One region of the Nocardioides sp. CF8 genome, then DNA from elsewhere that is predicted to be linked to it. Evidence: riboswitches for the same ligand, from Rfam matches in the RefSeq annotation. Region 1 holds a riboswitch; the other holds the start of a gene.
The links. A riboswitch is a leader RNA that binds a small molecule or an ion and turns the genes downstream of it on or off. The one in region 1 is predicted to bind thiamine pyrophosphate.
Positions count from the first base shown of each region.

Region 2: another riboswitch for thiamine pyrophosphate. It lies ahead of thiE (thiamine phosphate synthase); the one in region 1 lies ahead of CF8_RS01395 (thiamine ABC transporter substrate-binding protein).

Region 1 covers NZ_CM001852.1:277,309-280,704, reverse strand. The annotation lists gene CF8_RS01400 (ABC transporter permease) at 1-559, opposite strand, end outside; gene CF8_RS01395 (thiamine ABC transporter substrate-binding protein) at 569-1,639, opposite strand; TPP riboswitch at 1,652-1,758, opposite strand; gene CF8_RS01390 (alpha/beta hydrolase) at 1,817-2,716, shown strand; gene CF8_RS01385 (GNAT family N-acetyltransferase) at 2,713-3,144, shown strand; gene CF8_RS01380 (MBL fold metallo-hydrolase) at 3,132-3,396, opposite strand, start outside.
Region 2 covers NZ_CM001852.1:771,230-774,625, forward strand. The annotation lists gene CF8_RS03790 (DoxX family protein) at 1-182, shown strand, start outside; gene CF8_RS03795 (fumarate hydratase) at 206-1,909, opposite strand; TPP riboswitch at 1,982-2,092, shown strand; gene thiE (thiamine phosphate synthase) at 2,084-2,689, shown strand; gene CF8_RS03805 (FAD-dependent oxidoreductase) at 2,689-3,396, shown strand, end outside.

The DNA.
Region 1 (3,396 bases):
GGCGCAGCGCCGGCAGCGTCACCGTCCACCACACCTGCGCCGGCGAGGCACCGAGGGCTGCGGCCGCCTCGGCGGGCCTGGTGTCGAGCGACTCCCAGGCGGCCCCGACCGCCCGGACCACGACCGCGATGTTGAAGAAGACGAGGCCGGCGATGATCGCGACCGGTGTCCCGTCGAGGCCGAGGAAGCCGAGCGGCCCGGCCTCGCCGAGGAGCAGCCGGAAGGCCACGCCGACCACGACGGTCGGCAGCACGAAGGGCACCAGCAGCGTTGCCCGGACCAGCCGGCGACCCGGCAGCGCGAGGCGGTGCAGCACGAAGGCCACCGGCAGGCCGAGAAGCACCGCGATCGCCGTCGCCGACCCCGCGGACCACACCGTGAACCACGCGACCCGCCGCACCCGGGGCCGAGCCAGGACGTCGAGGACGCCGCGAGGGTCGAAGGCCCCGTCGGGCCAGAACCCGCGCGCCACCATGCCGCTCACCGGCAGCACGAAGAACACGCCGACGACCAGCACCGGCCCGGTCGCGAGCAGCGCGAGGGTCAGCCAGCGCCTCACCGGGAGGTCCTACCTGGTGACAACGTCCGTCCACTCCGAGAGCCACTGCTCACGGTTGGTCGCGATGTCGGCCGGCGGCACCGACAGCGGCGACGGCGGCTGCACGGCGTACGTCGCCCAGTCGGTCGGCACCTCGACGCTGTCGCTCACGGGGTAGACGTACATCGAGGTCGGCAACGCGGCCTGCACCTCGTCGGAGAGCAGCCAGTCGATGACGGCCTCGGCACCGGCCGGGTTGGCCGCGCCCTCGAGGACGCCTGCGTACTCGACCTGGCGGAAGCAGGTGTCGAGCAGGGCCTCGGTGGTGGTCTCCCCGTCGCTGACGGTGAACGCCGGCGAGGAGTCGTAGGAGACGACGATCGGGCGCTCGCCCTTGCCGCCACCCTGGGTGAAGTCGCCGTAGTAGGCGTCCTCCCAGCCGTCGACGACCTTGAGCCCGTTGTCCATCAGGCTTGACCAGTAGCCCTGCCAGCCGCCCTCGGCGTCGCCGTACTCCGCGATCGTGGCGAGCAGGAAGGCCATGCCGGGGCTGCTGGTCGACGCGCCCGGCGCGACCATCAGGTCCGAGTAGGTCGGGTCGATCAGGTCGGCCAGGGTCGAGGGCGGCTCGATGCTCTGCTTCTCGAACCACGTCTTGTCGATGTTGACGCACACGTGGCCGACGTCGATCGGGGTGAGCTTGTCGGCGCCCTCGTCCAGTGTGTAGTCCGAGGCACCCTCCGGCAGGGTCGGCTCGTAGGTCGCGAAGACGCCCTCGCCGAGCGGCCGCGAGGCGAAGGTGTTGTCGATGCCGAAGGCGAGGTCGCCGGTCGGGTTGTCCTTGGTCAGCGACAGCTTCGCGCTGAGCGTGCCGGCGTCGCCGGCGGCGCGGGTGACGAGGTCGATGCCGGACTCGGCCTCGAAGGCCTTGACCAGCTTCTTGGGCAGGGTGAAGGACTCGTGGGTCACGAGCACGACCTCGCCGCCGACCTCACCCTCGGGCGCGGTCGAGCCGGGCTCGGTGGCCGTCGGCTCGTTGTCGTCCCCGCCCAGGGTGCTGCACCCAGCGGCGGCGAGCACGAGCACGGACGTGATGGACAAGCTGGCAAGGCGACGCAGCATGCGTGGACTCCCTATCGCCGGTGTTAACCGGATCAGGTTCGGAGGGTCTGCAGACGGTCCTGCACTCTCAGCACTGGTGTGCTCCCCTGTCTTCGACCGCAAGCGTACGCCGCAGCGCGGGCGACCCCACTCCTGGTCCGTGGATAGATTGCGCCCATGCCGAGCCTCCGCCACCAGATCGTCGCCACCGCCGTCCCGCGGGTCCGCAAGGCACGCGAGCTCGACTCCGAGCCCGCCGAGCGCGCCCGGATCGAGGCCTGGCACCAGCGCACCCCCGCGGATCTGCCGACGAAGGCCGTGCGGCAGTTCGAGCGGCGCTTCAGCGTCGTCACCGAGGACATCGGCTTCCCCTCCCACGTCATCACACCGCGGCACACCGAGCCCACGCGCACGCTCTTCTACGTCCACGGCGGCGGCTTCGTCGCCGGCATCGACGCCGCCCACCTCCGCCACGCCACCCGCCTCGCCGGCCGGATCGGGGCGCGGGTCGTCATGCCCGACTATCCCCTCGCCCCCGAGCACACTTGGCGCGACAGCCACGACGCGCTCGTCGCGCAGGCCGCTCGCTTCGCCGACGAGCCGGGCGGGATCGTGCTCGCCGGCGACTCGGCCGGCGGCGGCCTCGCGCTCGCGATGGCGATCTCGATGCGGGACCGCGGGCTCACCCCGGCGACCCATCTCGTCCTGCACGCACCTTGGGTCGACCTGACGACCAGCACGCCCGAGACCCTGGAGGTCGATGCCGTCGACCCGTGGCTCTTCCACTCCAAGGTCGTCGTGTACGCCGACTGGTGGGCCGGTTCCGCGAGCGACCTGGCTCGTCCGGAGGTGTCACCGGCGCTGGCCGACCTCCACGACCTGCCGCCGGCGCTGCAGCTCTACGGCACCCGCGACCTGCTCTCGCCCGGCTGCCGGCTGCTGGCGAAGCGGGCTGCCGACGCCGGCTGGGACCTCACCAGCATCGAGGAGCCCGACCTCATCCACGTCTACAGCATCCTGCCGTTCATCCCCGAGGCCCGCCGGGCCCTGCGGCAGGTCGTCGAGTTCGTCTCGTGACGATCAGCGTCCACACCTTCGACGAGCTCGACTCCCGCGCCGCCTACGCGTTGTGGCGACTGCGGCAGCAGGTGTTCGTCGTCGAGCAGCAGTCGCCGTACCCCGATCTCGACGGTCGCGACCTCGAGCCGGCCACCCGCCACGTGCTGGCCCACGACGGGGCCGAGCTGGTCGCCTGCCTGCGGGTGCTCGACGACGGAACGCACGCGCGGATCGGACGCGTCGCCGTCACGCCGGCCGCCCGTGGCCGTGGGCTGGCGCGCGAGCTGATGGCCGCGGCACTCGCCGCGATCGGCGACCGCGAGATCCGGCTGGACGCGCAGACCGGGCTGACGGAGTGGTACGCCACCTACGGCTTCGAGGTCAGCGGGCCGGAGTTCGTCGAGGACGGGGTGGCGCACCGGCCGATGGTGCGTCAGGCGCCGTAGAGCACGACCCCGTCGTCGTCGCCGCGCGTGAGCGATCCGCGCGCGACGAGCAGCTCGAGGTGGGCGCGCGTCTCGAGCGTCGCGAGCGCCGCGTTGAAGACGTCGAGGTCCGCCAGCTTGTGCTCGTGCCGGGTCCACGGCAGCACGCTCGCGACGTCGTACGCCGATCGCGACCCGTCGCCGATCGCGGCGACGCACAGGTCGAGCCGCACCTCGTGGTGCGCGAGGAGCTCGTCGACGCGGGCGTGGGAG
Region 2 (3,396 bases), 490 kb from region 1:
TCGTGACGGTGCACCGCTCGGCCGGTGTGTTCGTGACCGCCAACGGCTGGGAGCTCGTCGCTGCGCTGGGCGCCGGCGCGCTGCTCATCGGCGCGGTCGGTCCCGGGCGCTACGCCCTGGACGCGCTGCTGACGCGCGGTGGCGTGACGGAGCGGGCCGAGGCGGAGACCGTCTCCCGCTGATCGATGTCTCGGGGGTCCTCGTCCTACTCCGCGGAGCGGACGCGGATCCCCGAGATCGGCACGTTGACCGCACCGGACGGGTCGGTGAAGAAGTCGTTGCCCTTGTCGTCGACGACGATGAAGGCCGGGAAGTCCTCGACCTCGATCTTCCAGACGGCCTCCATGCCGAGCTCCTCGTACTCCAGCACCGACACCGAGGTGATGCAGTCCTGGGCGAGGCGGGCGGCGGGGCCGCCGATGGAGCCGAGGTAGAACCCGCCGTGCGAGCCGCACGCCTCGGTGACCTGCTTCGAGCGGTTGCCCTTGGCGAGCATCACCTTCGAGCCACCCGCGGCCTGGAACTGCTCGACGTACGAATCCATCCGTCCGGCCGTGGTCGGGCCGAACGACCCCGACGCCATGCCGGTCGGCGTCTTGGCCGGGCCGGCGTAGTAGACCGGGTGGTCGCGCAGGTAGGACGGCATCTCCTCGCCCGCGTCGAGGCGCTCCTTGATCTTGGCGTGCGCGATGTCGCGCGCGACGACGAGCGGGCCGGTCAGCGAGAGCCGCGTCTTGACGGGGTGCTTGCTGAGCTCGGCCAGGATCTCGTCCATCGGCTGGTTCAGGTCGATCTTCACGACCTCGCCGGAGGCGATCTCCTCCGAGACTCCCGCGGAAGGCATGTAGTGGGCGGGGTCGGTCTCGAGCTGCTCGAGGAAGACGCCCTCCGCCGTGATCTTGCCGAGCGCCTGCCGGTCGGCCGAGCAGGAGACGGCGATCGCGACGGGCAGCGAGGCGCCGTGGCGGGGGAGGCGGACGACGCGCACGTCGTGGCAGAAGTACTTCCCGCCGAACTGCGCGCCGATGCCGAAGGACTGAGTCAGCTTGAAGACCTCCTCCTCGAGCTCGAGGTCCCTGAAGCCATGAGCCGCCATCGAGCCCGCGGTGGGCAGGTCGTCGAGGTAGTGCGCCGAGGCGTACTTCGCGGTCTTCAGCGCATATTCCGCGCTCGTGCCGCCGATGACGACGGCGAGGTGGTACGGCGGGCACGCGGCCGTGCCGAGGGAGCGGATCTTCTCGTCGAGGAAGGCCAGCATCCGCTCGGGGTTGAGGATCGCCTTGGTCTCCTGGAAGAGGAACGACTTGTTGGCCGAGCCGCCGCCCTTGGCCATGAAGAGGAACTTGTACTCCGGCCCCTTCGGACCCTGCTCCATCGAGTAGAGCTCGACCTGCGCCGGCAGGTTGGTGCCGGTGTTCTTCTCCTCGTAGGTCGTCAGCGGCGACAGCTGGGAGTAGCGCAGGTTGAGCTTCGTGTAGGCGTCCTTGACGCCGGCGCTGATCGCCTCGGCGTCGTTGATGCCGGTGAGCACGCCCTCGGACTTCTTGCCCATCACGATCGCGGTGCCGGTGTCCTGGCACATCGGCAGCACGCCGCCGGCGGAGATGTTGACGTTCTTGAGCAGGTCGAGCGCGACGAAGCGGTCGTTGCCGCTGGACTCCGGGTCGTCGATGATCTTGCGGAGCTGCGCGAGGTGCGCGGGGCGCAGGTAGTGGCTGATGTCGTGCATCGCCTCGGCGGTGAGCCGCCGGATCGCCTCCGGGTCGACCTTGAGGAACGTCTGTCCTTCGGCCTCGAACGTGGACACGCCCTCGGTCGTGACCAGCCTGTACGGCGTCTCGTCGGTGCCGTTCGATCCGTGGGTCGGCAGCAGGTCGGCGTAGGGGGTTTCAGCGTCGCTCACGGGCACTGAGACTACGCCGCCCCGAGGTCGAGGCGGCACGCAGCCCGATCGGCGAGCAGTCGACTCTGCTAGCGTCGGACACGTCCCCACGGGAGCTCGCGGCAGCGGGCTGAGAGGGAGCTGAATTCCGCTCCGACCGTTACACCTGATCCGGGTAATGCCGGCGAAGGAAGCGATCCGATGCTGTCCCGTTCCTCCCTGCCCCGCATTTTCGCGCTGGTCTCTGCAGCCGACGACCTCGACCTGCTCGAGGGCCTCGCCGCCGCTGGTGTCACTGGCTTCCAGGTCCGCGACAAGGACGCCACCACGCGCGAGCTGGTCGAGCTGACCCGGCTGGTGCTCGCCGCCGTGCGTCCGGCCGGCGCGACGGTCGTCGTCGACGACCGGCTCGACGTCGCGCTCGCCACCGGCGCCGACGGCGTGCACCTCGGGGCCGACGACCTGGCCGTCGCCGACGCCCGCCGACTCGCGCCCGATCTCCTGATCGGGGCGACCTGTCGCGACCGCGGCGCCATCGAGCGGGCCGCCGCCGACGGCGCCAGCTATGCCGGCTTCGGCCCGGTCTTCGCCACCACCTCGAAGGCCGGACTGCCGGCCCCCCTGGGTCCCGACGCGATCAGGAGTGTCACGGGGGCACTTCCACTGGTCGCGATCGGTGGGGTCGACGCCGTGGGTGCCCGGGCTGCGCGAGCAGCGGGTGCCCACGGCGTCGCCGTGATCGGCTCGATCTGGCGACATCACGATCCCTTGGCAGCCGCGAAGGAGCTCGTGACGGCGGTCGGCTGATGCGTGTGCACGTCCTGGGGGCCGGCATCGTCGGGCTCGCCTGCGCCGTCGAGCTCGTCGAGCGCGGCCACGACGTCACGGTCGTCGACCGGGCCCCCGGCTCGGGCGCCAGCCACGCCGCGGCGGGCATGCTCTCGCCGGCGGGCGAGGCTTGGCACGGCGAGTCCGCCCTGCACGCCCTGGCCGTCGCCTCCGCGGGGTTGTGGTCGCCGTACGCCGCTGGGCTGGGCGTGCCCCTGCACGACTCCGGCACGCTGCTGGTCGGCATCGACGCCGGTGACCGCCAGGAGGTCGAGCGCCAGGCCGAGCTCCTCGCCACCCACGGCGAGCAGGTCGAGGTGCTCGACGGCCGCGCGGCCCGGGCCCTCGAGCCGTCCCTCGGTCGCGTCACTGCCGCCGCGGTGCTGGCGCACGACCGCGCGGTCGACCCCCGCGCCGTCGTCGCGGCGCTGCTCGCCGCGCTCGGGCCGCGGGTGGTCGCGCAGCGCCCCATCGTCGGCCCCGATGCGACGGTGATCGCCACCGGCGCGCGGTTGCCGGCGCCGTACGCGCACCTGGTGCGGGGCGTGCGCGGTGAGATCCTGCGGCTGCGCGGCGACGTCGGCCTGACGCGCGTGCTGCGCGGCTGGGTGCGCGGCGAGCCGGTCTATCTCGTGCCGCGCGCCGACGGGGAGTTGGTCGTCGGCGCCACGTCCGAGGAGCACGAC